DNA from 2 places in the Pseudoalteromonas sp. T1lg10 genome. Region 1 is predicted to be linked to the other one. Evidence: predicted binding sites of a transcription regulator. Region 1 holds the regulator's gene; the other holds the start of a gene.
The links. The regulator sigma-54, encoded in region 1, starts transcription at its own class of promoters, with help from an activator protein. The targets are predictions, from matches to a motif close to GTTGGCACGNNNNTNGNNT.

Region 1 (15,904 bases):
AATGATATACGCAGCTTCCAGGAGCTACAGGGTAAAATAGCGACCCTGGGCGAAGGTAAGAAAGTGGAAATCGGCCTCTATCGTGACGGCGATGAAATCGAAGTGGACGTCACCCTGGCCGCCGCCGGTGATATCTCCAAAGAAGCGGCGGAAGTGCACCCGGCACTGGCCGGTGCCGAGCTCGAGTCCGGTAAGCGTAACGGCATCAAAGGCGTGATAGTCAATAGCGTCGATCCCCGCTCGGTTGCCGCCCGTATCGGCTTAGAGGAAGGCGATATCATCACTCAGGTGAATCGCCAGCGCGTAGAAACAGTGCGAGAGCTGTCCAGCACCATAGCCGATATTAAAGGCAATATAGTGCTAGTAGTGCGCCGCGGTAACAGCACCTTCTTCGCTCCGATTCAGTAAGCACCACCTCGACTTGCAACAATTCAACAGCGGCGCCCTTGCCGCTGTTGTTACTTCTGTGCCATCATTGTTAGCTCAACAAACTAATAATAATTATTAATTTCGTGCTAAAACAAATCAGATTTGTGCTCGTGCCGCTGCTGAGCGGTTTGGGGCTCGCCTTTATTATGGTGCTGGCCACACCCTCGCTGCGGGATGCCTTACTGCCAATGTTGGCAAGCGACGGCTTTAGCGGCTCACATATGAGCTATGCCACCGCCGTAAAACGCGCCGCACCCGCCGTGGTCACGGTTTATTCCGAACGCATTTCTACTCAACCCCGTTACATGCAGCAACAAAGCACGGTATCGGAAATTGGCTCCGGCGTAGTAATGAGCGCAGATGGTTATATTCTTACCAACTACCATGTTATCAATAGCGCCGATGTGATCATGGTGATGCTCAGCGATGGCCGCCACTTTAGTGATGTGCAACTGGTGGGTTTTGATACCGTCACCGATCTGGCCCTGTTAAAGATAAACGCACAAAGCCTGCCGACTATTCCCATTGATGAAACCTTTTCCCCCCAGGTTGGCGATGTGGTCCTGGCTATAGGTAACCCCTTAAATCTCGGGCAAACCATTACCCAGGGCATTATCAGTGCCACGGGTAAGCAGCGACTCACCGACAGCTCACACTCCAGCCTGTTACAAATGGATGCCGCCATCAACGTCGGTAACTCAGGGGGCGCCCTGGTTAATTCCCATGGCGATCTGGTGGGTATTACCTCGGCCCAGTTTAAAACCCGTAGCAACCTGGATATTCAAGGGATCTTTTTTGCTGTGCCCTACTCCTTGGCCAAAGACGTGATGGATAAGTTGATCCGCTACGGCCGTGTGGTGCGCGGTTATATGGGTATGGATGTCACAGCCGTAGATAAACAAGGGCGCGATGTCACCAATAATAAGATGGCCATTGCCGGCATGCGCATTAATAAGCTCGACCCCCTTGGGCCGGCCTGGCAGGCGGGTATAAAAGAAGGCGATATAGTTATTCGTATGGGTGGCCACTCGGTCAGCAATATACAGCAAAGCCTTGAGCGTATTGCCAATACCAACCCGGGCACCGAGCTGGAGGTTGAACTCTACCGCGATGGCGAACTACATAAGCTTACGGTTACCGTGGCCGAGCTGGAAACTCGCATGTAATGCTATTGATATAAAAAAAGCTGCCATCAGGCAGCTTTTTTTATGTTCGCAGTTAGTCGCTTACGCGCTTGATGTTAGCGCCTAACGCGGTCAGCTTATCCTCGATATGCTCATAGCCTCTATCAACGTGATAGATGCGATCCACACGAGTTTCGCCCTCGGCGATAATACCGGTAAGAATCAAACTGGCCGAGGCACGCAAGTCCGTGGCCATCACTCGCGCACCGCTTAATTTAGGGGTATCACCACAAATGGCGGTATTGCCCTCAAGGCGGATGTCTGCACCCATGCGCTGCAGCTCAGGTACGTGCATAAAGCGGTTTTCAAAGATGGTCTCTGTAATAGTCGCGCTGCCCTTGGCTACCACGTTTAGGGCGGTAAACTGGGCCTGCATATCGGTCGGGAAACCCGGGTGCGGTAAGGTTTTAATGTTGACCGCTTTAAGTTCACGATCGCGCATATCCAGATAAATGGTATTCTCAGTGACCTCAATATGGGCATTGGCTTCGCGTAACTTTTCAATTACCGGCTCCAGGCTCAGATGATCCGTGTTCTTACACAGGATATCGCCTTTAGCCATGGCCGCAGCAACCAAGAAGGTGCCGGTTTCGATACGGTCAGGCAAAATGGAATGCTCGCAACCACCTAGACGCTCAACCCCTTCAATCTCGATGCGGCTGCTGCCGGCACCGCTGATCTTGGCACCCATATTATTCAGGTACTTAGCAAGATCGCTGATTTCAGGTTCGCGGGCGGCATTTTCCAGTATGGTTTTACCTTCCGCCAGGGTTGCTGCCATCAGCAAGTTTTCCGTAGCGCCTACACTCACTGTATCCATAAAGATTTCCGCGCCTTTAAGACGACCATCAACCTGAGCGTGAATATAGCCGTTTTCCACTTCAATCTGTGCACCCATGCGGCGCATGCCTTGAATATGAATATCGACCGGACGGGCGCCTATGGCACAACCGCCAGGCAAAGAAACCTGGGCCTTACCAAAGCGGGCCAATAAAGGGCCCAGGGCCAAGACCGAGGCGCGCATTTGCTTTACCAATTCATACGGCGCCAGGATATTGTCGACCGTAGCGCCATCGACGATAAGCTTGTCGTCTTGCCAATACACCTCGGCACCCAGCTCTTTTAGCAGGGCTTCCGTGGTAGTGATATCGCGTAATTTGGGAACATTGCTAAAGCAGCTTTTAGAATCGGCTAAAAGGGCTGCAAATAGAATGGGCAGGGCGGCATTTTTCGCCCCGGAAATGGTCACCTCACCGCTTAACGGGGTGCCACCTTGAATTATAAAATGATCCATTACTGTGCCTGTTATTGCGGAAGGATAAATTTGCGTTCACGCTGCCACTGTTCTGGCGTAAAGGCACGAATAGTCACAGCATGTATGGTGCCATCTGAGATTTGCTCCATCAGTGGCTTATACACCAACTGCTGTTTTTTGACCGGGGTTAACCCGTCAAAGCAGTCACCCACGGCGATCACCTGATAGTGGGTACCTTCAACTTTAACTATTACTTCTTCGAGCCCTAGCTCGTCTTTCAATAAAGCTTCAACTTGACTGCTTTGCATTACTCTCACTCAAAAATTTTGTCGACCTGACCCAGTTGCATCAACTTTTGCAGCTGTTCAGGGATATGCTGTAATCGCAACTCTTTACCTTGCTTATGAAGCTGCGACAAGCTGTCTAATAACCAGGCCAACCCAGCGGTATCAACGTGACTAACGTCATTTAAATCCAGTGCTACCTTTGTACTGCCACTGGCGAGCAGCTGCTGTACCAAGGTCTTATCGGCAACACTATATCGGGTTAATTCACCGCTAAGTGTAAATTGGTCATCACTTTGTTGTGATAAGGTCAGGCTACTCATTGCCACCTTCACCACGAAACTGAACTGGCAGTTTACTTTTCTTCTCTAGTAAATCAATGACATGTTCAATGCCTTCCTGGCGTAAAATACCATGCAGCTCACTTTGTTTGGCATCAAGCAAACTAATGCCTTCGGCTATCATGTCATAAGCGCGCCACTGATTGCTATTATCCTTACGCACTTTAAAGCCAATATCAATGTCTGGCTTACCCGGATCTTTAATCGTGGTTTTTACCACTACCACAGTATCGCTACCGAACTCTTTCGCACTGTCGAATTCCACGGTTTGGTTGGTGTATTGGGTAAATACCCCGGCATAAGTGGCTACCAGATAATCCTTAAACACATCCATAAAGCGCTTAATATTTTCGATGGCCTGCTTTTTCTCCTCAGGGTCTTCGATATTACGCGCCTTTTGAATATAGCTCGCCAGCACGCGATAAGAGGCATACTTATAATCGACATAAGGAAGAAGCTCTTCTTCCACTATCACTTTTAGATGCTCTTTATCGGCGGCAATCTTGCTTTGGTCATGTTCGATACGCTTAAAGGTTTGATCGGCAACCTGGCGCACCATTTTATATGGGTCGCTTAAATCAACTTCCACCGCCTGCGCCTGAGGGGCTAGCAGCAAAAATAATCCTGCTACGAAACTGAAAACCTTATCCATAACTACCTACTCGCTACCTTGATTGAATAGAAACTGGCCGATTAGCTCTTCCAACACCAAGGCTGACTTGGTATCGGTGATCATATCGCCGTCCTTTAACGCTTTTGACTGCACGCCAAAGATGGCGTCAATTGATAACTCATCATCTTGTTGCGACTCGGCCACAGCATTACCCAAACAGGCCTGCTGCGCTTGGTTGCTGGCAATAACCGGGTTAAGGCCCAAGTATTGCTCACCTAAGATTCCCGAGGTCAAAATCGATACCGAAGTGGCATCGGAAAACTTACATTCATAGGCGTTATCTATGGCCATATAGACCACAGGCACAAACTCACTCGGGTGCACCTGAATGGTTTCAACACGGCCGATAACCACCCCGCCCACCTTGATAGGTGCACGAGATTTTAGTGATCCTATATTTTCAAACTTAGCCTGCAATGAATAAGTGCCATTGCTGCCGCTTAAACCCGCATTGGCTACCTTGAGCGCCAGCATAACAAGCGCGGCAATGCCCAGAGAGACAAACAAGCCGACCAAAATTTCAATTTTTCTCGAATTCATGGTGTTAATCCTTTAGCCGCCAAACATCACGGCGGTCAAAATAAAATCGAAGCCAAGCACGGCCAGTGAAGAATGGACAACGGTTTCCGTTGTCGCTTTGCTGATCCCTTCCGATGTGGGGACGCAGTCATAACCCTTGTACAAGGCTATCCAGGTCACCACTAAGGCAAATACACAGCTTTTAATGATGCCGTTGAGTATGTCTTTCTCGAACGACACCTGCGATTGCATAATTGACCAGAAACTACCGCGGTCAACGCCAAGCCAATCAACGCCGACTAAATGCGCCCCTAAAATGGCCACCGCAGAGAAGATGAGTGCCAGCGCTGGCATGCTGATCATGCCCGCCCAAAAGCGCGGTGCAATAACCCGTTTCAAAGGGTCCACCGCCATCATTTCCAGACTGGTAAGCTGTTCGGTGGCCTTCATTAATCCAATTTCTGCAGTTAACGCACTGCCGGCACGCCCGGCGAACAATAGCGCTGTAACCACAGGGCCTAATTCACGCAATAAGCTCAGTGCCACCAAGGGCCCCAAACTGTCTTCGGCGCCATAATCCACCAACACGGTATGACCTTGCAACGCTAATACCATGCCGATAAACAAGCCGGATACCACAATAATAATCAGAGATAAGAAACCCACCATGTAAAGCTGGCGGATCAGCAGCGGCGTGCCCTTACGAAAGTTAGGCATGCTTATTAAAGCACCTAACAACATATAGGTAGCACGGCCCATAGAGGCGAAGCGGCTCAGGGTTTTATGCCCCAGGCGCTGCCAAAACTCGAGCAAGGCTGACATTATGACATTAACTCCTGTTCATAAGGCTGAGCATCAAAATGAAATGGCACAGGACCATCGGATAAGCCCTGTAAAAATTGCTGCACCAGAGGCGACTCATGCTTGCGCAGCTCATCCGGGCTGCCACAACCTATCACCCCTTTTTCAGCGATGATAATCACGTGATCGGCGATGCTCATTACCTCGGGCACATCATGAGTAACGATTAAGGACGACAGCCCAAGAACATTGTTAAGCGAGCGGATCAACTTCACTAGCACGCCCATGGAAATAGGGTCTTGCCCGGCGAACGGCTCATCGTACATGATGAATTCCGGGTCCAGGGCGATGGCGCGCGCTAGTGCGGCACGACGGGCCATGCCACCAGAGAGCTCTGCGGGCATTAAGTCTTTAGCACCACGTAAACCCACGGCTTGCAGCTTCATCAGGACGATAAGACGGATTAATTCTTCGCTTAGCTGGGTATGTTCACGCAGCGGAAAGGCGATATTGTCGTACACCGACATATCGGTAAATAAGGCGCCGCTTTGGAACAGCATGCTCATTTTCGTGCGCGCCTTGTATAACGCTGCGCGATTCATGCTGGGAATGCTTTGACCTTGAAAAAGAATATCGCCACTATTTGGCTTGAGCTGACCGCCGATCAGCCGCAGCAAGGTGGTTTTACCTATACCACTGGGGCCCATAATGGCAGTGATCTTCCCCTTGGGAATGGTTAGGCTCATATTCTGATAGATAACACGCTCCGCGCGTTTGAAGGTAACATCCTTGATTTCAACGATTGGTTGCGACAAGTCGCTCTCCCACTATTCTTCTATCATGTGACCCGACATTTTAAAGTTTTTTTGCGCCGAGGGAAAAAAGAATCTGTAAAAATTTGTAAGATCATTCAACAAAGCTGTAATGACGACAAATTAGGTGCGTTTTTTTACACAATTACAACGGCTTTTGATACTATTTGCGCCAGTATTTTTTCTAACTCATTGGCTTTGCACTCATGCTCACTTCTTTTGCCATTCTCGTCGCCGGTTTTGTCGCTCTCGTTTGGAGTGCTGACCGTTTTGTCTTTGGCGCCGCGGCTTTGGCACGCAACCTTGGCGTACCCGCTTTAATCATAGGTTTAACCGTAGTCGCTATGGGCTCTTCCGCCCCGGAAATGATGGTGTCGGCGTCAGCGGCGCTGGCGGATAAAACCGATACTGCGGTCGGTAATGCTGTGGGCTCAAATATAACCAATATTCTGCTGGTGCTGGGTATCACCGCCCTGTTGCGCCCGCTGTCAGTGTCCTCGGTAACACTTAAACGGGAAATGCCCTTGGTTTTTGTGGTCTCTGTGGCCGCCTGGTACATGTTTACCGACAACTATTTCTCCAGTGTAGAAGGCTGGTTGCTACTGGCCGGCTTTGTCGCCTTTATCGCTTTTCTTATCGTTATTTCACGCCAGCACAAGAATACTGAAGACGACCCCTTTGTCAGCGAAGCCTGTGATGAAATCCCTAAAGACGTAAGCACCAAAACCGCCTCACTGTGGCTGGTTGTGGGCCTGATACTACTGCCGGTCAGTTCGCATTTTATCGTTTCTTCGGCGGTGGAAATCGCTCAATTCTTTGGTCTTAGCGACCTGGTAATCGGCCTCACCATTATCGCCATTGGCACCAGTTTGCCAGAGCTTGCCGCCTGTGTGGCCGGGGTGTTAAAAAACGAAGACGACCTGGCCCTGGGTAATATCGTCGGTTCAAACCTATTCAATATCCTTGCCGTGCTTTCTCTTGCTGGCATTCTTAACCCTGCTGTGATTGACCCGGCTGCAGCCAACCGCGACGCCCTGGTGATGATAGCCGCGACCATAGTATTAATTGCCATGAGTTTGAACTTTCGTGGTGCCAGACGCATCAACAGGTTAGAAGGAGGCATGTTGCTGGTCGCATTTTTTGCCTACCAAGGATATATTTTTAGTCAGATAGCATAGAGTAAGCGTATATGACACAAAGCTACATCGCTTCCGCCCAGCGGGTGATAGAGACAGAAGTTCTTGCCCTTCAAGAACAGCTACAACATCTGGACGAGCAGTTTATTCAGGCCTGTGAGCTAATGAAGGCCTGCGCCGGACGCATTATCGTGGTCGGCATGGGCAAGTCAGGTCATATCGGCAACAAGATAGCCGCCACCCTGGCCAGTACAGGCACCCCGGCCTTTTTTGTGCACCCGGGAGAAGCCAGTCACGGAGATTTAGGCATGATCACCGCCCAGGATGTGGTTTTATTGATCTCTAACTCCGGCGAGACTCATGAGATTGTCAGCATCATCCCTGTGATTAAGCGCATTGGCGCAACCTTGGTGGCCATGACAGGCAACGCCCAGTCAAGCATGGCTACCCTGGCGGATCTGCATATCTGCATCGGCGTTTCTCAGGAAGCCTGCCCCTTGGGCCTGGCTCCCACCGCCAGTACCACGGCCACTTTAGCCATGGGCGATGCCATCGCCGTTGCCCTGCTCGAAGCCAAGGGCTTTACCGCCGATGACTTTGCTTTATCCCACCCCGGCGGCAGCCTGGGTAAACGTTTATTGCTAACGCTTAACGACGTTATGCACAGCGGCGATAGCGTACCGCGTTCGCATCAATCACAAAGCATTAAAGAAGCCTTGTTGGAAATTTCCAGCAAGGGCCTGGGCATGACGGCTGTTATAAACGATGAGCAACAACTGGTTGGACTCTTTACCGATGGCGACCTGCGCCGAGTGCTAGAGCAACGCATCGATATCCATAGCACCGCCCTGCTCGAGGTAATGACACCAAATTGCACTACGGCCACCGCTAATATGCTGGCCGCCGAGGCACTTAATATCATGGAACAAAAGCGTATCAACGGTCTGATCGTCATCGATCAGGATAGTCGCCCGATTGGCGCCCTGAATATGCAAGACCTACTGCGTGCAGGAGTGCTCTAATGCAATTTTCCGATTTGTATCAGCCCATAGAGCAAGATGCCTGGCAAAGAGCGCAGGCGGTAAAATTGCTTATCTGCGATATCGACGGCGTGTTTTCCGACGGCCGTATTTATTTGGGCAATCAGGGTGAAGAGCTCAAAGCCTTTAACACCAAAGACGGCTTTGGCATTAAGGCGCTGCTTAATAGCGGTACTCAGGTGGCGGTGATCACCGGCCGCCAGTCACAAATAGTGCAAACCCGCATGGAAAGCCTGGGCGTCCCTTATATTTATCAGGGCCGTGAGCATAAACTCGATGCCTATGCCGAACTCAAGCAAACCCTTAGTCTGAGTGATGAGCAGGTTGCCTATATAGGTGATGATGGCCCTGACTTGCCGGTAATGGAAAAAGTAGGTTTTGCCGTGGCCGTTAATGACGCGCACCCCTTGGTAAAGCGCGTTGCCCACTACACTACTATGCTGCCAGGTGGCTTTGGTGCGGTGCGCGAACTCACCGACCTGCTGATACTGGCCAAGGGCGGCAGCCTGGGCACCGAGGGCACCAGCTCATGAATATGGCGCGGGTGCTGATATCCATCGTTTTTATTGCGCTTATGGCCTGGCTATGGGCGCCCTATTATATGCAATCGGAAAAAACGGTAAAAAGCAGCAGCGATGCCATTTCTATCCCGGATTATATTGCCACCGGACTAAGACAAAGCAGCTATAACGATCAGGGGGCGTTAAGCCACACCGTCTATGCTGAACATATGGAGCTCTTCGACGAGCTGGGTTTTACCCACTTCAAGAAGCCGGTATTTACCCTCTATAACGACGGTGAACGTTGGCGTGTAACCGCCGATGAGGCGACGCTCTACAATAATAATATTTTGATCTTGGAAACCAACGTCATCGCCACCAATTTAATACCAGGGGCAATGATCGAAAAGGTCCAAGCAGCAGCTATCCAAATAGACATTGATGCCCAACGTATGGAATCGGAACAAAGTGTTGAGCTCAGGGGGCCGGATCTACTGATCACAGGTCAGGGCTTGAAAGCGGATATCAATACAGAGATAGTGGAACTAATAAAACATACGCGAACGGTATATTATGACCAGTAAATTCAAAGCATTAATCATAGGTTTGGGGTTCGGACTAGGCGCTGTAAATGCCTGGGCAGAGCAACCAGCCACGGTGACGGAAGTACAGATCGACGCCGATAAGCAGCAGGCGCTGATCAAAGAAAACATCACCATTTTTGATAAAAATGTGCACATTGTTCATGGTCAACGAGAAATCAAGGCGGATCGCCTTGAGGCCCACCGTCGCCCTGAGTTAGGTGATAACAAGCAGCTGCTTATTGCCACCGGCAACCCGGCCATCTACAGTGAAACCATGGACGATGGTACGCAAATCACCGCTTCCGCTAAGGAAATCCGCTACGATGTAGCCACGCAAATGCTACAGATTTCCGGCACCGCCAAAATTGCCATGGCCGATCAACAGATCGTCGCCGAGACGATCAGCTATGATATAAACAAGCAGCTGATCAGTGCCGAAAAAGATAAAGATTCGAGCACCCGTGTAAGAACCACGCTCACACCGCAAAATGACGAGCAAAAAGAGAAGGGACAACCATGACCACGCTGAAGGCGCAAAAGCTGGCAAAAAGCTATAAAGGCCGTGAAGTGGTCAAGGATGTGGGCCTGGAAGTCAAAGCCGGCAGCATAGTCGGCTTGCTTGGCCCCAACGGCGCCGGTAAAACCACTACCTTCTATATGATTGTGGGTCCTGGTACCAAGCGACAAGGGTGTGATCAGCATCGATGAGCAGGATATCACCCTGCTGCCCATGCATTCACGCGCCCGTTTAGGCATAGGTTATTTGCCGCAAGAGTCTTCTATTTTCCGTAAATTAACCGTCTATCAGAACCTGATGGCTATTTTGGAAACCCGTAAGGACCTGGATAAAAGCGGCCGTGAAAGCGAGCTCGAAGGTCTGCTGGACGAATTTAATATTCAGCATATTCGTGAGTCATTAGGCATGGCCCTGTCCGGCGGCGAACGCCGTCGTGTGGAGATTGCCCGCGCCCTCGCCGCTAACCCGAAATTTATTCTGCTCGACGAACCTTTTGCTGGTGTTGACCCTATTTCGGTGCTAGATATTAAGAAAATCATTGAACACCTCCGCAACCGTGGTATTGGCGTTCTTATTACCGATCACAATGTGCGCGAAACATTAGATGTATGTGAAACTGCCTATATCGTCTCCCATGGCGAGCTAATCGCATCAGGAACTCCCCAACAGGTATTAGCAGATCAAACAGTACGCGATGTGTATTTAGGTGAGCAGTTTAGACTTTAATCACAAAAGGATTGTTAGAGTACATGAGGCAATCATTACAGCTGCGTCTAGGCCAGCAATTAACAATGACCCCACAATTGCAGCAGGCTATCCGCCTGTTGCAGCTCAGTACTTTGGATCTCCAACAAGAAATTCAAGAAGCGCTTGATGCCAACCCCTTGCTCGAAATCGAAGAAGAGCATTACGGCGATAGTGACCTGCCACGCGATAAAAATTCGGCGGCCGACAGCGATAGCGACATTCAAAGCAATAACAGCACAAGCAATCAGGACGAAGTTGAAAGCGGCGACGCCCTCAACAATGACTCGATCAGCGATGAGCTGCCCATGGATGTGTCCTGGGACGAGTACATCAGTGCCGCCCCGGTTGCATCTGGGCCCATGCCCGATGACGAGTCTATTTACCAAGGCGAAACCACAGAAACCCTGCACGATTACCTGATGTGGCAATTACGCCTCACCCCGTTTAGCGCCATAGATGAAGCCATTGCCACCGCGATTATCGAAGCCATCGACGACAACGGCTTACTTACCGTTAGCACCGAAGACTTGCTCGAAAGCATCAACCATGATGAGCTGGAAGAAGAGATTGAACTCGACGAAATAGAGGCCGTGCTTAAGCGAGTTCAAATGTTTGATCCCATTGGTATTGGCGCCCGCTCACTACAAGAGTGCTTGTTGATCCAGCTCAAGCAATTTTCGCCTCAAACCCCTTGGCTTAACGAGACGAAAGAGGTAGTTTGTAATTATATTGATTTGCTTGGTAACCGTGACTACCGCACCTTAATGAAAAAGACTAAGCTTAAAGAAGCCCAGTTGAAAGAGGTGATGACACTGATACACAGCCTGAATCCCAAACCCGCCGCGACCATAGTGCGCGAAGAGTCGGAGTATGTGATCCCGGATGTATCGGTGAAGAAGGTCAAGGGTCGCTGGAAGGTGGAATTAAACCCCGACAGCATGCCGAAGATACGTGTCAACGATCACTACGCATCCCTGGGTCGCAACTGCAAATCACAAAGTGACAGCCAATTTATTCGCTCTCACTTGCAAGAGGCAAAATGGTTTATAAAGAGCCTGGAGCAACGCAATGACACCTTACTTAAAGTAACTAATTGCATTGTTCAGCAACAACAGGCATTCTTTGAACATGGCGAAGAAGCAATGAAGCCAATGGTTCTTAACGACGTTGCAGAAATGGTGGAAATGCACGAGTCAACAATCTCTCGTGTTACCACACAAAAATACATGCACACGCCACGTGGGATCTTTGAGTTAAAGTACTTTTTCTCCAGCCATGTGAATACCGAGAATGGAGGTGAATGCTCATCCACAGCGATTAGAGCATTGATCAAAAAGCTAGTAGCCGCGGAAAATCCTGTAAAACCGTTAAGCGATAGCAAGATTACCGACATACTAGCAGAGCAAGGAATCAAAGTGGCTCGACGAACGATTGCAAAATATCGTGAATCGTTGGCCATACCACCGTCAAATCAACGTAAAAGCTTGATATAGACGTTAGACAAGAAGGAAAATGCTTATGCAATTAAATCTTACCGGTCGTCATGTAGAAATCACAGACTCTCTTCGCAACTATGTAAATAGTAAATTTGCCAAATTAGAGCGTCACTTTGACCACATTAATAATGTGCATGTTATTCTTGATATCGAGAAACTCACACAAAAAGCAGAAGCAACACTTCATGTAAACGGCGGCGAACTGTTTGCCACCGCAGAGCATCAGGATATGTACGCGGCGATCGATGGCTTAATTGACAAATTAGACCGCCAGGTAATCAAACATAAAGAGAAATTGTCTCGTCATTAAAATGAGCTTAGATTTACTTTTTTCCAAGGACTGCAGCAAGGCTGCGGTCCTTTTTAATAGCAAAAAAAGAATGTTGGAATACCTCTCTCAGGTAGCACACCAACATATCCCCCACCTCAGTGAGCAAGCTATACTGGATTCCCTTCTGGCTCGTGAAAAGCTTGGCAGCACTGGCATAGGGAAAGGGGTTGCCATTCCACACGGTCGCCTTGAAGGCATAGAGAATACCCTGGCCATTATCGTCACCAACCGTGAAGCCATCAATTTTGACGCCATCGACAATCGCCCCGTTGATATTTTTGTGGCGCTGCTTGTACCAGGCGATCAATGCGATCAACATCTCAAGACCTTGGCGAAAATTGCTGATAAACTTAAAGATAAACAATTCTGTAAGCAGCTAAGATCGGTCACCAGTGACCAGGAACTGTACCAGTTAATGGTTGCCTAAGGCGCCACACTGTAAGTTCGACTGAAAAGTTCGACTGAGAAGTGCGATTGATAAGTTCGAGTGTTTAACTTTAATGCCAGCATATGGCTCGGCAAGGGGTGGATAAATGGATTTGATTATTGTCAGTGGGCGCTCCGGTTCAGGTAAATCCGTCGCCCTGCATGTACTTGAAGATCTCGGCTACTATTGTGTCGATAATATCCCGGTCAACCTATTGCCCGCCCTGGTGCGCAGCGTTTCCGACAATTACGATAAAATTGCCGTCAGCATAGACGTTCGTAACCTTCCCAAAGAAGAACAAGAATTCAGCGATATCCTAGGTTACCTACCAGAATTTTCACAACCGACGCTGTTTTACCTCGACAGTGACGAGCAGACCCTGATCAAACGCTTTTCAGAAACCCGACGCCTGCACCCGCTGTCGATGCAAAACCTGCCTCTGGACTTGGCCATCCGCGAAGAAAAACAACTACTGGATGTGTTGATCACTCACGCCAACTTTATCATTGATACCAGTGAGTTAAGTGTTCACCAGTTGGCCGAGATGATACGAGAAAAGGTACTGGGTAAAAAAGATAAGCAACTGCTTATCACCTTTGAATCCTTCGGTTTTAAACACGGCATCCCAAAAAATGCCGACTATGTGTTCGACGCCCGCTTTTTACCTAACCCACATTGGGAGCCGGAACTTAAGCCCTTAACCGGCCTAGACCAACCGGTCAAAGACTACCTTGCCAGCCATAGCATAGTGCAAAAATTTACCTGGCAAATTCAAACCTTCGTGCAAACCTGGTTACCTCATTTAGAGCGTAATAACCGCAGCTATCTGACCATAGCCATAGGCTGTACCGGTGGCCAGCACCGCTCTGTGTATCTGGCGCAAACTTTGGGCGAGCGCTTTATGGACTCTCACCCTAACGTGAAAATCCGCCATCGCGAGCAGGAGGGCTAGACTTGATGGAAGCCACCTTTGTTATTCAAAACAAGCTGGGGTTGCACGCCCGTGCCGCCTCACAGCTGGCACAATTGGCAATGAACTTTGATGCTAAGATCACCCTGTATCAGGGTGAGAAAAGCGCCGAGGCTGACAGCGTCCTCGCCTTACTCTTGCTCGAAAGCGGCCAAGGCAAGGAAGTCAAAGTGGTGTGCGAGGGCAACGACGAAGAAGGTGCGCTGGCTGCCATTGGGCAGTTGATAGCAGAAAAGTTTCACGAACAAGAATAGCTCCCTCATTTACCTTTGGTATCTTAGTCTGAGTTAAGGTAAACTTACTAAGCGCTTGTAAGTGCTCGCTTATCGGTGCGTTTCTTCCATTTTTATCGACAAGGGAAGCCTATGCCTGAAGCCTATGAACAAGAAAATCCGCTGCAACCACTTCAAGAGATCACTGAAGCACTCAATAGCGGCCAATTTGTTCATGTACGTCGGCTTCTAGCAAAAACAGCGCCCTGTGACACCGCCCTTTTACTCGAATCATCGCCGCATAAAACCCGTTCCAAGCTTTGGGCCTTAGTCGACCCCGACGTTCAGGGTGACGTGCTCGAAGAGCTGTCTGAAGACGTGCGTCTTAGCATTATTGCGCGCATGGAGCCGGAGCACATTGCCGCGGCGACCGAGGACATGGACGACGATGATCTCGGTGAAGTACTGCGAAGCCTGCCTGAGCCCGTTTATAAAGACGTAATCGAGGCGATGGACAGCCAGGATAGAGACAGGGCAACCACGGCGCTGTCTTATCAGGAGCGCTCGGCCGGGGCCTTGATGAACACGGATACCGTGACCATACGCCCGGACGTATCCATCGATGTGGTGTTGCGTTACCTGCGCCTTAAAGGCGAATTACCCGAGGGCACGGATGAGCTCTACGTGGTCGATAAAGACAACTGCTTTTTGGGCTCACTACCACTTACCGCCTTGTTAACCAATATGCCCGATGCCATAGTGCGCGAGGTAATGGACGAGGAATGCGAAGTCATTCCCATTAGCATGGACGAGTCGGAAGTGGCACAACTGTTCGAACGTCATAACTGGATCTCAGCCCCGGTAGTGGATGATCAAGCCCATCTGCTCGGTCGTATTACCATCGATGATATCGTTGACGTTATCCGTGAAAGTGCCGAGCACAGCATGTTAAGCCTGGCCGGTCTTGATGATGAAGAAGATACCTTTGCGCCGGTTGTGAAAAGTACTAAGCGACGCTCTATCTGGCTGGGTGTAAACCTGCTTACCGCCATGTTGGCGGCCTTTGTGGCCAGCTTTTTCGAAACCACCCTGGGTATTTTACCCTTCTTAGCCGTGCTTAACGGCATAGTGCCGTCCATGGGTGGCGTTGCCGGCTCGCAGACCCTGACCCTGGTTATTCGTGGCATGGCCCTAGGCCATGTCAATGAGACCAACCAAAAGTTCCTACTGACCAAGGAGCTGGCCATCGGTGCCTTGAACGGCGTGTTGTGGGCGATACTCATAGGCAGTGCCATTGCCCTGTGGAAATGGGATATCACCATAGGTCTGGTGATTGCCTTTGCCATGTTTATGAACCTGCTGGCCGCCGGTATCGCCGGTGCGGTGGTCCCGCTTATTCTCAAGCGCATGAATATAGACCCGGCCCTGGCGGGTAATGTGGTATTGACTACGGTCACGGATATAGTCGGTATATTCGCCTTCCTCGGCACCGCGACCTGGTTCCTTATCTAGCCAAACGAGCCGTATCACAAAGACAAGGCCCAGATTTATCTGGGCTTTTTCGTATTCTCTCAAAGCTCATTATTACGCAGCTCGGGAATATCCGTCAGGTATTGCACAAACTCCACTTCAAAGCCCGCAGGGTC
Region 2 (15,904 bases), on a different contig from region 1:
TGATACGCTCGATGAGCTCATTTTCAGGTAACGATGTTTTGACATAGTCGATATTGCTGTAGCCGTTGCGCTTGAGTGTTTCAATTGCGCTTTGGTGTACACCTTCCAGCAAGAGAATCTTAATTTTATCTTTTGCTAACGATACCTTACTCATGTTCCTCACTCCTCTAACGTGTAGTTGGGCCCTCCGGCGTGCCGATGATCACTGTGTCGGCGCCGCGGTGAGCGAATAGGCCGTTGGTAACCACACCAACAACCTGATTTAAAGTTTGTTCCAGTGACTTGGCATCTGTGATCTGCAGGTTGTGCACATCTAAAATTACATTGCCGTTATCTGTCACTACGCCTTGTCGATAAACAGGGTCACCGCCAAGTTTTACAATTTCGCGGGCCACATAGCTGCGGGCCATGGGGATCACTTCAACGGGCAGTGGAAAATCGCCCAGAGTGTCGACCAATTTGCTGCTATCGACGATACAAATAAATTCTTTAGCCACGGCGGCAACAATTTTTTCGCGGGTTAACGCGGCGCCACCGCCCTTGATCATTTCGTTAGCGCCATTGATTTCATCGGCACCATCAACATAAATGTCCAGGCTATCAACATCATTTAATTCAAATACTTCGATACCCAGAGCCTTTAGGCGTTCGGTCGAAGCTTGCGAACTAGATACCGCACCGCGGATATCGTCTTTCATTGTTGCCAGGGCATCAATAAAGTGATTAACCGTTGAACCGGTGCCCACACCAACAATGGTGTCTTTCTTTACATAATCGAGTGCGGCCCAGGCGGCCGCCTTTTTCATTTCGTCTTGAGTCATGTTGTGCTCGCAAATGAGTTAATAGCTAAGGTTGCGGACTATTGTACCACTACCCGTGAGGGCAATAAATTCGCTCTGGGGTGACAATGTAATCTAATGGCACATCCCAACTGGCCACCGGCAGCGTATCTAGGTGCTGACATTGGTGCGCCACGCCGATTAATTTGGGGCGATGGGGCGCATCCGGTGGTATCTGGGCAAAGGTGCGGTCGTAATATCCGCCACCCATGCCTAAGCGATTACCCTGGCTATCAAAAGCCACCAAGGGGGTTAGGATAAAATCCAACGCCGCAACGGGGCTTACATGACTGCAATTCAACTCGGGCTCCAAGATACCATAGCGGTTAGTGCTCATGGGTGAATTTTCTTCATATCTCTGAAAGAGCAAATGCACCCCGGTAAAGGGGTGGAGAATGGGTAGAAATGGGGTCGCTTTATTTTGCCATAGCCATTGAAATACGGGGTCTAGATTGGGTTCGCCATCATTGCTTAAATAGGTGCCTACTCGAGCGCTTTTAGGGTCTTTTATGACTTGAGAAATATTAATTTTAAGCGCGTTCGCGGCACTTTTTTGTTCTTCTGGAGTAAGCTTTTTGCGTAAATTTCGCATTCGCTTTCGAATGTCAACACGTTGCTCGTCAAATTGCATAGGGCTCTTATATTAAAATTTAAACAGTTTGAGATAAGGAATAGCTCACACCTGGTATGGCTAGAAACACAGTGATCAGTACCAGGATAATTATTAATAACGAATGGCGATATTGTTCACTCATCTATCCCATGGCCATCATTGGCAGTGCTGTTGGCGACTCGATCACACTTAGGCTTGAGTATAAATCCTTTTATTTAAAAAGAAAAAACCTAGCGGTAGGCGCCCATAAGGCATAAAAAACGCCGCACTAAAAAGCGCGGCGCAGTTGCGGTTTAGCAGCTCCTAAATGCTTAGTACTTGGCCGCTTCCCCTTCTGCCGGTAGGGCATTGAGAATAAAGTCGCGCAGGTCGTTGTTGGAGCTTTCTAAGTCGGCGCGACGCAGATACATCATATGGCCGCTGCGGTAGCCTTTAAAGCTCAGGCGCTCTTTCATCTTGCCGCTTGGATCCAGTTGCCACATGGTGTATTTGGCATCGAAATAGTTGGTGGCACCGTCGAAGTAACCGGCTTGAACTAGCACATTCAGATACGGGTTTTGCGCCATGGCCAAACGCAGGTTTTCACCCGTGTTGTTGTTGCTGCGATCCCAAGGGTGAACCGAGCCAAACATATTGTATTTAACGTCGGTTTTATAATTTAGCTCTTCACGCAGATAGTAGTTGATGGCCGGGGTAAAGGAATGCAACCAGGAGGTTAGCTCGGCCCAGTAGTCCGGACGGTCGCCGGCGTTGCGCTTGTCTATGCCCAGGTAGCGTGAGTCCAGACGGCCCACTGTTTTACCCTGGCTGCGCAGCAACTCTTTCCAGAACGACGAGGTAGGAATATCCAGGTTGTTGTTTTCCACGTAAGTCGGCGATACACCGGCATAGCGCGCCATTTGCGCGACAATACGCTGCTTTTCTTCGGCGCCGATAAAGCCGCCTTTAGCTATGGCGGGGATCAATTCGTTGACGGTAAAGTCTTCAACCTGAGGCAATAGCTCATCCAGGTCAAGGGCTTGCAGCTCGGCGTCCAACGCCTTGTGATACCAGGCGGTAGCGGCAAAGTAGGGCAGGCGGTTGGCCGCTTCTACCGGGCCTTCACGCTTAATACCAATCTCGGTAGGTGAAACCAGGACTACGCCGTTAAGGTACATCCACTGACTGTTTTGCAGCGCCAGCGCCAGACCGGCAACGCGGGTGGTGCCATAGCTTTCACCGATTAAAAACTTAGGTGAGCGCCAGCGATTGTGGCGACTGACAAAGGTATTTAACCATTCGGCCAAGTATTTAATATCGGCATTAACGCCAAAGAACATGTCTTTTTGCTGATCGCGACTAGGCAGTTTGCCATCGGCACCGGCCAGCACACGTGAATAACCTGTATTCACCGGATTCACATAAAGGATATCCGCCACATCCAGTACCGAGTAAGGGTTCTCTTTTACGCCATAAGGCTGTACCGGGTAACCTTCATCGTCGATTTTTAGCACCTTGGGGCCGGTGTAGGCTAGGTGCATCCAGACCGAGGCAGAGCCCGGGCCGCCGTTAAATGAAATCAACAGCGGGCGCTTGGTATCGTCATCCACACCGCCGCGCTTGTAGTAGGTATAGTGCAAGGTGGCGACTGCATCGCCGTTATCATTCCACACCGGCTGAGTGCCGGTTTCGGCACTATAAGAAATGCGCTCGCCGTTAATGCGGGCCTTATGCTCGGTAATGACCTTGCTGTCGATATCGATTTGGCGACCATGGGCCGCGGCATTATGTTGGTCTACCTCGGCCAGCGCCGATGGAGCGATCACCACGGCCAAAGACAGGGCCACGGCTTTTAGATGGGTTGCAAACATGATTTACCTTTTGGTTTTTCTTTTCGCTCCATTAAAGGAGCTTGCATTGGAAACTACAAGTTATTGCGATAAGTGGGGCGTTAGCACCTCTGCGATGCGCTTAGCAAAATCGTTGTTTATTTCAATTCCATGTAAGACAAGTCGCGTGTCTTTAAGGGCGCAATTCAAGGGGCGCGAGGCGGCATTGTTAGCGGCTGCTACAGGGGCTGGGCTCAAGGCGCTTGCGTCCAGGTCCAAAAGCGGCGCCATGGCTTTGGCCATATCCAGCTTGGTTAAGCGCTCCTGGGCACTGAGGTGATAGATCCCTTCTAGCTCAGAGCCCAAGGTGGTTATGGCACCAGCCAAGGCATTGGCGATATCTGCGGTGTCGGTGGGAAAGCGCTGACATTCATTATCGAAGTGGGTGACGCCGTTTTGCAGTTGCTCGGCAATGACGGTTACCGCCGACTCACCGAGATAACCAACTTCACCGTAGAGTACGGGAATGCGAACAATGGCCGCGCTCGGGTAGTGCGCTTGCAATAAGGCTTCGCTGCGCGCCTTGGATTGGCCGTAAAGATTTAACGGGTTTACCTCGGCGTCCTCAGCATAGGGCGGGTTGCGGCCATCGAAGACATAATCGGTGCTAATAAAAATCAGCTTACAAGTGAACTGCTCACAGCACTTGGCAATATGCTCGGTGACCGCGCAGTTAAATTGGATGCTTTGCTCGGGGTCATTATCGAATTTGTCCGGATTGCGCTCGGCGGCGCTGTGAATAAAAAAGTCCGGTTGATGCGTTGCGAACAAGGTGCTGATGGCCTCTTTATCAAACAGATCTACTTTGACTATGGGTGCCTGTGCGCGGGAAAAACCCAAGCCTGTCACCTGATGAGTGGGGGTTAGGTGCGTAAAAAGGGCGCGGCCCAGCAGCCCAGTGGCACCGGAGACGATGATTTTAGCCATAACTTTGCTCTCTAACGGCAGGGGAAAGCGGCAGCCTAACTGTGGTGAAGGGTAAAGTCAAAGTGTCCATTATGGTCTCAAAATGCGTATGTTTACGTTGAAAGTTAACTAGTTAAGCTGACTCGCGGTTGGCGGCGCTCAAGCCTATGGTGTGTTGCTGCCGGCGTTTGAGGCTGGAAAAGCAGCTATGCTTATTCTCATTGCTTCATAGTAAACGGGCTGTGGCCTTGTGCCTTGCACAGCTTTGGCAAAAACCCCCTTTTGACGCACCAAGTTGGTGCGTTTTTTGTGCGCATTAAAAGTTATCTTTTTGTTAATTAAAGAGAAAATATTTTGGCACAAAGATTGATTTTATCTGGAGGAAGAATAATAAACCGAATTGCCTACGAGGGGGCCATATGAAAATGATCAGTGCCATCATCAAGCCATTTAAGCTCGATGAAGTGCGAGAAGCGTTAGCAGAGCTGGGAATAGAGGGAATGACGGTAGTGGATGTTAAGGGTTTTGGCCGCCAGCGCGGGCATACCGAACTCTACCGAGGTGCCGAGTACAGGGTGGACTTTATTCCCAAAATTAAAATCGAGATTGCCACGCGTAGCGACAATGTGGAGCGAGTAGTAGAGCTAATCACCCGGGTTGCCAACAGCGGCAAAATAGGCGACGGCAAGATATTTGTTTTCGATCTTGAGCAAATCGTGCGCATCCGAACGGGTGAGCTTGATGAAGAAGCGATTTAGGGGGCGCAGTCATGGAAAACACCATAGTTGAATTACAATTCTCATTGAACACCTTTTACTTTTTGATCTCCGGCGTGCTGGTTATGTGGATGGCGGCGGGCTTTGCCATGCTGGAAGCCGGCTTGGTGCGTTCGAAGAACACCACAGAGATCCTGACCAAGAACGTCGCCCTTTATGCCATTGCCTGTACCATGTTTTTGCTGGTTGGTTACAACATCATGTATGTGGGTAACAGCGAGGGCGGTTTTGTGCCCAGCTTTGGCTCCTTGATTGGCACTCAGGCCAGTGACGCCGATCATGCGCTGGAGTCTGATTTCTTCTTCCAAGTGGTTTTTGTGGCTACGGCCATGTCCATTGTCTCCGGCGCCGTAGCCGAGCGCATGAAACTCTGGGCTTTTTTGATCTTTTGTGTGGTCATGACCGGCCTGCTATATCCCATTGAGGGCTACTGGACCTGGGGCGGCGGTTTTCTGTCGGCCATGGGTTTTGTCGACTTTGCCGGTTCGGGCATAGTGCATGGCGCCGGTGCCGCTGCAGCCTTGGCTGGGGTCTTGCTGCTGGGGGCGCGTCGTGGCAAATACGGCAAGCATGGTGAAATCTATCCGATTCCCGGTTCTAACCTGCCGCTTGCGACCCTGGGTACCTTTATCCTATGGATGGGCTGGTTTGGTTTTAACGGTGGCTCGCAACTGCTTATCAGTGATGCGGAAAATGCTACCGCGGTGGGCAAAATCATGCTTAACACCAATGCTGCTGCGGCGGCCGGTGCCATTGCTTCCCTACTGGTATGTAAAACCTACTGGGGCAAGGCAGATTTGACCATGGTGCTCAATGGTGCACTGGCGGGTTTGGTGGTGATCACCGCGGATCCGGCCTCGCCATCACCCTTGTTGGCGCTCTTGCTTGGTGCCATAGGTGGCATGGTGGTGGTCTTCAGCATTGTGGTTTTGGATAAGATGCATATCGACGATCCCGTGGGGGCTATTTCGGTGCACGGCGTGTGCGGAGCGCTTGGCCTGATGCTGGTGCCTCTGTCTAATAGTGAGGCCAGTTACACGACTCAGTTTATCGGTATCTTATGTATCTTTGGCTTTGTCTTTGTCGCATCCTCTCTGGTATGGGGAATTTTAAAAAGTACGGTGGGGATCCGCGTGAGTGAGGAAGAAGAGCTCAGTGGCATGGATCAACATGATTGCGGTATCGATGCCTATCCCGAGTTTGTATCGGTACGTTCAAGTTAATCAGCTAGTTATTACTTACAGCGGCGAGTTTATCTCGCCGTTTTTTATGACTATAATTCCATTTTCAGGCCCTTTAAAAGGTTCCAATCATGGACAATAAATTACTACTGATCATACTTTCAATCTTTTTGCCGCCCGTTGCCGTATTTCTAAAGGCAGGTGCCGGTAAGCACTTAATTATCAATATTATTCTGTGCTTCCTATTCTTTTTGCCTGCGGTTATTCATGCCCTATGGGTATCAACCCGCTAAGCCCATCTAACTGAGCAGACAGCCAAGCACACAGCTCTGCCTGCCTCTGAGTCAGATATATTCTGATTTTGATAAGCTAACAAAAGTCAGTACCAGTTAAGCTAGCCCTAGTTAGCCTTAACCTGCACCCTGTCTTGGCATACTCTTGGGCAATTAATTTTGTTCATGAGTATGTTAAGCTTCCACCAATTTTTCATTCAAGCCACGCATTTTCAATCCTATGGCGACAAAAAAGACACCGACAAAGAAACAACCGAAGAGAAAACCTAAGGCCGCACCTCCGTCAAAAATGAGGCGCCTGGGTAAGCGGTTATTTTCCTTAGCCTGGAAAATCGCCCTGGTCACTGTTATCAGCGTGGCCCTGTATATGATTTACCTTGATGCCAAGGTAACGCGACAGTTCGAGGGCAATAAATGGCAGTTGCCGGCTCAGGTATATGCCCGCGCCATGACCTTTTACCCGGGGCAATACCTGTCCATGGACGAGGTGGAATGGGAGCTTAAGCGCCTTAACTATACCCAGGTAACCAAGCTCAATCACACCGGCCAATATGAGCAAAGCAAAACCCGCTTGCGTATTTATCGTCGTGCCTTCGAGTTTGCCGACGTCAATGAAGAGGCCCGTATTATTGAGCTGCGCTTTAGCGGCAACAAGGTTGCCAGCGTCAAAAACAATATAGGTCAACGTCTTGAGAGTGCTCGTTTGGAGCCGGTGCAAATAGCCCGTATCGGTAATGACGAAACTCAGGACCGCGAATTTGTGCCGCTCGATAAATTCCCAGACTTGCTAAAAGACACCTTACTGGTGGTTGAAGACCGCAACTTCTATAAGCACCATGGGGTGTCCTTATGGTCCATTATGCGTGCTCTTTACGCCAATATTCGCGCCGGCCGCACGGTGCAAGGTGGCAGCACCCTGACCCAACAGCTGGCAAAAAATTTCTACCTTACTCGTGAACGCTCACTGGTGCGCAAAATCAACGAGGCCTTGATAGCCCTTATTCTTGATTATCGTTATACCAAGGACGAGATCCTTGAAGCCTACTTAAACGAGGTTTATTTAGGACAGTCATATACCAAGGGTGTACATGGCATGGGTCTGGCGGCGGAGTTTTATTTCTCTAAGCCCATCGACGAGCTGGAGTTTGACCAGATAGCCCTGCTGGTGGCCTTGGTTAAAGGGCCATCTTATTACAACCCGCGCCGCTATGAAGAGCGCACCATGGAACGTCGCGATCTGGTACTCAGGCTGATGGCGGAAGATGGCCTTATCAGCACCACAGAATATCGTAATGCCCTTAATCGTCCGCTGGATGTTGCGCCCATGCGCCGGGATATAGACAAAACCTATCCGGGTTATTTAGAGCTGGTTAATCGCCAGTTGAAGGAATTGCTCACCGACAAGGAAACCCTGGATGCCGGAGTGCGGGTCTTTACTTACCTGGACCTGCAAAAGCAGGAAGCCATGGAAGATGCCATCGCCCAGTCCTTGCCTTATTTAGAGAAGCGCCCGAAAACCGAGCAACTTGAAGCAGCCATGCTTTCGGTGAATCGTCAGGTGGGTGGGGTCTCGGCTCTGGTTGCCGGTCGTGATATGCGTTATTCCGGCTTTAACCGGGTGCTGGATACCAAGCGTAATATTGGTTCCTTGGTGAAGCCGGCCGTGTATCTGAGCGCCTTGCAGGTGCCCAGTTATAATCTTGGTACCTTGCTGCATGATGAACCGCTGGAAATCACCGACGAGCGCGGTAAAGTTTGGCGTCCGGACAACTTCGACCACCAATTCCGCGGTGCCTTGCCCCTGTATAAGGCCTTTAGCAACAGTATTAATATTCCGGCGGTGAATCTGGGCCTGGATATTGGCGTCGACAGGTAGCCAATACCTTACAGGGCCTGGGTGTAGAAAGTCATATCAACCAGTTTCCTTCCTTGCTGCTGGGGGCCTTGGAGCTGTCCAGCTATGAGGTGGCACAACTTTATACCACCTTGGCAAACGACGGTGCCTATACCCGTTTAACCAGTATTTCGGCCTTGACCGACAACGGCGGCAAGCTGCTGTATCAGCACAAGCCGCAGTGGCAACAGCGCTTCCCTAAGGATGCCATGTATATGACTAAATATGGTATGAAGCGGGTGACCAAGGACGGCACGGGTAAACGTTTGAATAAGCATTTCCCCACCATACAGTTGGCGGGTAAAACCGGTACCAGTAATAATCTGCGTGATAGTTGGTATGGCGGTTTTGACCAAAATACCGTGACCGTGGCCTGGTTGGGACGCGATGATAACCAAAGCACAGGCCTGACCGGTGCGGTGGGCGCCTTGGAGATGTATATTCGTTATCTGCGTCAGCTAAATCCGCAGTCCATTGCCGATGAACGTCCAGAGGGAATTCGTTGGGCCTTTATTAACGAGCAAACCGGTATGCAGGCACCGCCAGGGTGTGGCAAGGTGATTCAACTGCCGATACGGGCCAGCGAATTTAACCCCAGACCTAGCTGTGTGCGTCCTTAAGGGCGCGCACTGAATGTAAAAAACCGCCCATCGGCGGTTTTTTTATGGGTGTTATGCGTTGCTTACCTTAGGCTTACCTTCGGCTTACCTAAGGTACTGACTCGGTGCGGCTACTCGGTGGCAGGAGCTATGGTCGCTAACTCATTCATCAATTGATTCCTTCTTTGATGGGCAAACTGTAGCATCAAATCGCAGTTGCCCAGGGTATAGCGGTTGAGAAAAGAAATTGTCTGCGCCGCCGAGTTTGCCATCATGGCCGCGAGGTTTGGCAGTAATTGAGTCAGCTCATTATTGAGGGCAATTTCCTGTGCTCTTATTTCATTGCCAATGCCTGACACAGCGCTTTGTTGGTGGGCATAAGCCAAGGTGAACAAGGTGCGATATGCCCAGTAGGCGCCGTGCGCATCAAAGTTATTTGTGCCGCTATGATAGCTAGCGGGGAAAGACTGAACCGCCCCGAAAAAGGGCAGATACATGGCACACAGTGGGGTGCTAACGGCCTGCCAGATCACCCCCTGAAGTTCATGGCATCGTTGCTTATCTAAAGTAATGATATGGCTTTCAGCGGTTTTGTCATAACCAATGGGGCGATTTGCTTTACCCTCAAGCTCGGTGCCCTCATAGGTGGCCGTTAACACGCTAATGACGTCGGGAACAGACACCAAGGCGTCGGGCTTGAGAAAGAGCGGATATTGTTGCTGCCGGGGTGGCTGAGCTAACGAAGGGGTGAGCTTAAGCTGAGCAAGCCAAATGCGATCGACATTATAAGGCTGGCCGGTTACACCGAAGGCCTTAGCAAAATTAAAATGATGTTTATCCGCATCCGGTAATAATTGGTGTTGGCAAACAAACTCGTATAACCCAGGTGAGTGCAGAACCTCGGGAGAGTCCAGGTCGATATCATGAATGCGCATGGCATTGGCTACAACCAGATAGCTGTCTGCCGGCACTTTGACGGCAAGCCAATGGTGGCAGGAGCCATTTTCAAAATACCAAATCTCATTGACGTCGGCGATGGTGACACCATTTACTTCGGCGCTGCCGTATTGCTCAATATATTGTCCCAGCAATTGAATTCCGTGCCGGGCAGACTCGGCCTGGGGTAAAATTAAGGTCGGAATAACGGCTTCGGTGATCCCACCTTGTTTAAGCAAGGGATCGGCCAGCGCCGCCTTGTCATTCATGGCCAGGGTGTTGGTGGCCGACATGGCGACATTTTTTTCATTGATGCCGCGCTCTTCATAGAGAAACTTTGCTGGCATTAGGTTGCTTGCTTCGTTATTGGCGTCAAAGTCTGGTGCCGCACTATAGCTAAATGCCTGTGTTGGTTTAGGTACTTTGAGTCCGTTACCCAGGTGCCACAGGCCATCGTCAATGACTTTCTCATTGGCATATTCCGGTTGCTGGCGATAAACAAAATACTTGTTCCAGATATCACGCTCGCAATCCTCGTTTCGGGAGACAATATTTTGTCCGTGTGTCGTTGCATTTGCAGCCACTATTACACTCGTACACATAATCAATCCTTAAAGAGAAAAGGAAGGTTGCCCTTCCTTTGTTGTGACTTACTCAGTGCTTATTAGGCACCACTGTGGCAATTTCAGATTTGACGTGAATCGGCGAAGTTAACAGGTAATTTTGCCCTTCATTGAGTTCCTGACCATGGAAGTTAAAGCTGAGATTGACGCCTTTTTTGAATAATAAGCAATGGGTTGAACCGCCAAAGTGGAACATGCCCAGTTCGTCACCTTTTTTAACGACTTGCTGCGGTTTCACCGTGACGTCACAGGTTGATACTTCGGCCATACCCACGGCCATAAAGGCCATTAAGCCAATGTCGGGGCTGTCGGCCTTGATATAAATAATGGCCCGGGTTGCCATCTCCGTGATGTAGCCCTGGGATTCATTGGGCCCTGCGGGATCTTCACCTATTGCCGGTGCCTCTGCGTAATAGCTGCCATCTACGAATTCCACCATTTCAATGACGCCATCGACGGGGCTATTCCAACGGTGGTATTGAGTGGCACTCAAAAATGCCTGGTATACGGTACCACCGGCAAATTCCGGGTAGTAATCAGCATTGTTATTGAGCATGTGTTGCAAGGAATAGGGCTGACCTTTAATCCAAAATGTATCTTGAAGCTGCACATTGGTTGCCCATTTGTAAGGTGCAGACTCGCAGGCATTGGCGATGACGTTGTTATCATCGGGCGCGGCGACTGGGCGCTGATCCGCTTTAAAGACACGGGTAAAGAAGTCATCCCAACAGGAAAAGCCATAGTGGGGCAGCGTTGGATCACACTCAAATGTCTTAATAAATTCCTCTCGCGAACCCGCCATTTTCGCCATGGCGGCATCGCTTAACCAACCCGTGGGGGAGCCATTCAAGACCGACACGGATTCACTGGATTTTAAAAAGTTGCCCCAGTCATTGAGGATCCGTTTGAAGTGCTTGTTCACCGTGGGATCCCGAAAGGCGCAGTAGCCACTTTCCGTTGCCATCACCCGATCAAGGATGGCGTTGATTGGAAATCCCACCAGACCTGTTTCGTTAAATTCTGGAGGCATGCTGAGCACGTAGTTACACATGGCCAGCATTTGCTGGTAATTTTCGACAATAGGCGCTGGCTCAGGGCCGCTGTCGCCACCATGTATTGGTGTGTTGTGGCGTTTAGGTTGTTCATTAAACATGCGCGTAAAGAGCATAAAGGCGCCGGCGTCACCTTCAATGTAGTCTTTAAAGGCTTGAATGCATGGCTGTAAAGGCAAGTCCGCCTGCTTGGTCTTGGCGGCTAACTGGCGCAGCCAATCATTTAAGGTTTCCTGGTCTTGCGGAAGCCATTCGCCAACTCGATACGGGGTGTGACTGGTATTCATACTAGTGTCCTCATCTATAAGGGTTAGGTTTAAGGGTGAGTTGGTTTAAGGCTGGCTAACCAGTTATCGACCACCTGTCTGGGTACGCCTCGGGTGCGACAATGCATGGCATCGGTACCCAGCCAGGGAAACTCAGGCTTACTGTCAATGCCAACAACCGTATGGCCAGGTAATGCAGCTCGATAGGCAGTTAAGGCCGCTTCATCGTATTTTTCGTATCCTTGCCCAGACAGAGGAACATATACAAAGTTATTTAATATCAGGCTATTAGTGTAGGCAGCCGTTGTCGCAGGCTCGTCGGCGTTAGGAATATACATGTTTTGGCAAAGTACACGATAGACCTGATACTCCTGTGCGAAGTTATCGGCAATGACATTAAGTTTTTCATTAATCTCGGTATTTTCAGATTGGGCAACCAGTACCTTATCCTCTGATAAAAACTTACCCCAACAATCTATGTGACCGATGTAGGTGCCTGTGGGGTCATCGAGCACGCGATAAGAGCTAATGCCCATAAATCGATTAAGTTGCTCAAGTATGTAGTGCATTCGCTTCTCTATGATCTCCGGCGCATTTCTAGAGAGGTCCCCCTCATTGTGGGTGGGTAGTTCATTTTGCGTTGCTACCAGATAGGTGGAAGCTATGTTGCCCTTTCCATCAACCATGTAGTTACCGCCCACATCGAGTAAGCCTGAATAATAGAAATTATGCACCTTGATGGGCGTCAACTTGGTTGGCTCTTCTTTATGCCAGCGGGCCTTATTCCACTGACGAATGGGATTGTTGAGAAAATCTGAAAATTTGACGGCGCCGTAATCATCATTGGGTCTAAAGATCCCCAAGCCTTCCTTAGGTGAGACATTCTCCGCACCTTCAACTAACCCCACTTCGCCGCCGCCTAAGGTGGTATAGGTATGCTTGGCAATACCGTAATAATCGGAATCCTTGTTGTGCACCCACCAAGGTCCAAAATCCCGTGTCCAGAAGGTATCCGTATCCCAGGGAACTATATGCAGGTGCTCAGGGTTATAGGTTAAACCCAGTGCCGATGCCGTTTCGCTAAGATCTTGATCGATAATTTGTTTTTGGCTTACATCGCCACACATCACAAAAATATGGACGGGGTTTGAGGTGTCATTTTGCTGCATGCGGACAATCAACTCATTCGGAATACCGAATGAGCGCGGTCCAGAGGGCGGAAACTGAGGTTGGCTTGGTGCCACTGTGCCAGGGTAGGCGATTAGCACACCGCCCATAGGCGCAAACTCCGCAATGGCACTTACGCAGCTGGCTGTGTCGTTATGATAGACGGTATTGGGTAATTCTTTGACTAGTTGGCTGACTTCGGATGCCAGGGAAACAGGAACTAACGTAGGGCGTTTGTTGGGGGTAGTCATAAGTACTCTCCGTGTGATTTGTTTATAAAAAACCAGGTCGAAGCAAAGGCGCTTTTCGCCAACAAGGCGAATAACAAAGTCCCTTGAATTTGATCACGTTCGTACAGCACTTAAACCATAGCTATGGATTATCAAAACGCAATTTCAAATGTTAAAATTTAGTTAATTGTTTACCGGTGGTGAATGGGCAGCGCAGGGTTATGTTGGATTTGGCATCAAGGTGCGGGCGCTGTCATTATGGGATGGCTGCACTCACAGGGTGGTAATGGGTAATCTCGGGTGGGCTGTTAATCTGTAAGCGACTGTAAGGTTTTTTGAGCTACAAACCAATGACTGGGTACTGGGGTAAGCGGTAAAGCAAAAGTCTTTGCAGTAGTGTGAAACCGCCAGGGCGGCGGTTTCAGTATTCATTGCCAGCTTATAACTTAGCGAAGGCGCGCTCGGCCGCCGCTATGGTTTGGGCGATGGCTTCGTCATCGTGTGCCTGGCACACAAAGCCCGCCTCAAACGCAGAAGGAGCAAGGTATACGCCTTCTTCAAGCATCAGGTGGAAGAAACGCTTAAAGCGCTCTAAGTCGCACTCGGTGGCTTGCTGGTAACTGGTTACCTTGTCTGCATCGGTGAAGAAGAAGCCATACATACCACCGGCATAGTTGGTGGTAAGTGGGATACCGGCTTTGTCTGCAGCGGCTTGGAAACCTTCACAGATGGCCTTGCTTTTCGCTTCCAGCTCTTCATGCAAACCTGGCTCGCTAAGAAGTTCAAGGGCTTTTAGACCTGCGGCCATAGCAATTGGGTTGCCAGACAGGGTACCGGCCTGATAAACCGGGCCTACCGGGGCAATGTAATCCATGATTTCTTTCTTACCACCGAAGGCACCCACCGGCATACCGCCGCCGATCACCTTACCTAAACAGGTTAGATCCGGAGTGATATTGTAATAAGCCTGGGCGCCACCTAGGGCGACGCGGAAACCTGTCATTACCTCATCGAAGATCAACACGCTCTTATATTCATCACAGATTGCACGTAGGCCTTCTAAGAAGCCCTCAACCGGCGGAATACAGTTCATGTTACCGGCAACCGGCTCGATGATGATACAGGCGATCTCTTCTGGGTACTTGGCAAAAATCGCTTTTACTTCATCTAGGTTGTTGAAAGACACGGTCAGCGTGTGCTTGGCGAAGTCTTCAGGAATACCCGGTGAGTTAGGCACACCTAAAGTCAGGGCGCCAGAGCCGGCTTTTACCAGCAGTGAGTCGGCATGACCGTGGTAACAGCCTTCAAATTTTAAAATCTTGTCGCGACCCGTGTACCCACGAGCCAGACGAATGGCGCTCATGGTGGCTTCGGTGCCCGAGTTTACCATGCGTACCGAGTCGATAGACGGCACCAGCTCTTTGACCTTTTCGGCCATATCGATTTCCGCTTCGGTAGGCGCGCCGTAGCTTAGGCCGCGCTCAACCGCTTCGTGCACGGCCTGCTTAATTTCCGGGTGGTTATGACCCAAAATCATAGGTCCCCAAGAACCCACGTAGTCTATGTATTTGTTACCGTCGGCATCAAAGGTGTAGGCACCTTCGGCATGGGTGATAAACAATGGGGTACCGCCAACGCCGTTGAAAGCACGGACTGGAGAGTTCACGCCACCAGGGATCGAGGCTTGGGCGCGGGTAAATAAATCTTGGCTTTTGCTCATGTTGCTTCCTATTAGGTTGGCAAATTAATCTTCACGTTTACGGCTGAACCAGGGCACAGTGGTCTCATGTTTCTCGACCAGGTTGTCAACGCCCAGGGTTAGCGCAAACAAGGCCATGCGGATCAGCACGCCATTTTGTACCTGACGGAAGATGGCCAGGTTGTCGTTGCTATTTAGGTCGTTATCCAGCTCATTGGCATCGCTGCGGCTATCGCGCGGCAATGGGTGCATCAATACCGAGCTTGGCTTACAGTGGGCGTTGTAAATCGCCTGGCTGATGCGGAAACCACCGCGGTATTTATTGGCTTCTTCCTGGCTGGGGAAACGCTCTTCCTGAATACGAGTCTGGTAGACGATATCGGCGGCCAGATTGCCTTCCATTTTATCCACCAGTTCGATTTGGTGACCGGCATTGGTCACGGTATCAAGAATGCTCTGCGGCATTTGCAGGCCATCCGGCGCCACCATGGTAAAGCGAACATCTTTGTAGTGGCACAGCAGCTTAGATAAGGAGTGTACGGTGCGACCGTATTTTAAATCACCCACCAGGGCAATGTGCATACCATCGACCTTTTGGCCAAAACGGCTTAGTTCGCGGTCTATGGTTAGAAGGTCAAGCAGGGCTTGAGTTGGGTGCTCATTAGGACCGTCACCACCGTTAAGAACGGGGACGCTACAGCCGGTAGCAAACTCGGCGACCGAGCCGGCATCCGGGTGGCGCATGGCCACCGCATCCGCATAGGCGGAAATAACCCGGGCAGTATCATACAAGGACTCGCCCTTGGCCAATGCCGAGCTCTGCATGCCGGTTGTTTCGCGCACTAAACCGCCAAGCAGATTGAATGCGGTGCCGAAGCTCACGCGAGTACGGGTACTGGGTTCAAAAAACAGGTTGGCAAGAATGGCGCCTTCGAGCACCTTAGTGCGTTTTTGTTTTTTGG

Region 2: C2M17_RS04615 (P-II family nitrogen regulator) is a predicted target of sigma-54. The motif match lies at 4,580-4,598, and genes of this name have one in related genera.

What each region holds. Positions count from the first base shown of each region.
Region 1 covers NZ_PQBV01000018.1:82,353-98,256, reverse strand. The annotation lists partial or broken gene C2M17_RS06645 (DegQ family serine endoprotease) at 1-408, shown strand, start outside; gene C2M17_RS06640 (trypsin-like peptidase domain-containing protein) at 513-1,595, shown strand; gene murA (UDP-N-acetylglucosamine 1-carboxyvinyltransferase) at 1,648-2,907, opposite strand; gene C2M17_RS06630 (BolA family protein) at 2,919-3,176, opposite strand; gene C2M17_RS06625 (STAS domain-containing protein) at 3,182-3,475, opposite strand; gene C2M17_RS06620 (MlaC/ttg2D family ABC transporter substrate-binding protein) at 3,468-4,145, opposite strand; gene mlaD (outer membrane lipid asymmetry maintenance protein MlaD) at 4,152-4,706, opposite strand; gene mlaE (lipid asymmetry maintenance ABC transporter permease subunit MlaE) at 4,719-5,507, opposite strand; gene C2M17_RS06605 (ATP-binding cassette domain-containing protein) at 5,507-6,301, opposite strand; gene C2M17_RS06600 (calcium/sodium antiporter) at 6,505-7,476, shown strand; gene C2M17_RS06595 (KpsF/GutQ family sugar-phosphate isomerase) at 7,488-8,456, shown strand; gene kdsC (3-deoxy-manno-octulosonate-8-phosphatase KdsC) at 8,456-9,007, shown strand; gene lptC (LPS export ABC transporter periplasmic protein LptC) at 9,004-9,558, shown strand; gene lptA (lipopolysaccharide transport periplasmic protein LptA) at 9,548-10,078, shown strand; partial or broken gene lptB (LPS export ABC transporter ATP-binding protein) at 10,075-10,801, shown strand; gene C2M17_RS06570 (RNA polymerase factor sigma-54) at 10,825-12,315, shown strand; gene hpf (ribosome hibernation promoting factor) at 12,341-12,628, shown strand; gene ptsN (PTS IIA-like nitrogen regulatory protein PtsN) at 12,630-13,076, shown strand; gene rapZ (RNase adapter RapZ) at 13,183-14,028, shown strand; gene C2M17_RS06550 (HPr family phosphocarrier protein) at 14,034-14,300, shown strand; gene mgtE (magnesium transporter) at 14,412-15,770, shown strand; gene C2M17_RS06540 (VOC family protein) at 15,830-15,904, opposite strand, start outside.
Region 2 covers NZ_PQBV01000004.1:483,039-498,942, forward strand. The annotation lists gene serA (phosphoglycerate dehydrogenase) at 1-154, opposite strand, end outside; gene rpiA (ribose-5-phosphate isomerase RpiA) at 168-821, opposite strand; gene C2M17_RS04595 (5-formyltetrahydrofolate cyclo-ligase) at 871-1,470, opposite strand; gene C2M17_RS04605 (S10 family peptidase) at 1,764-3,302, opposite strand; gene C2M17_RS04610 (dTDP-4-dehydrorhamnose reductase family protein) at 3,363-4,247, opposite strand; gene C2M17_RS04615 (P-II family nitrogen regulator) at 4,646-4,984, shown strand; gene C2M17_RS04620 (ammonium transporter) at 4,996-6,225, shown strand; gene C2M17_RS04625 (YqaE/Pmp3 family membrane protein) at 6,315-6,476, shown strand; partial or broken gene mrcB (penicillin-binding protein 1B) at 6,697-8,990, shown strand; gene C2M17_RS04635 (C69 family dipeptidase) at 9,101-10,507, opposite strand; gene C2M17_RS04640 (phosphatidylserine decarboxylase family protein) at 10,560-11,867, opposite strand; gene C2M17_RS04645 (agmatine deiminase family protein) at 11,897-13,264, opposite strand; gene hemL (glutamate-1-semialdehyde 2,1-aminomutase) at 13,683-14,963, opposite strand; gene C2M17_RS04655 (aspartate carbamoyltransferase) at 14,988-15,904, opposite strand, start outside.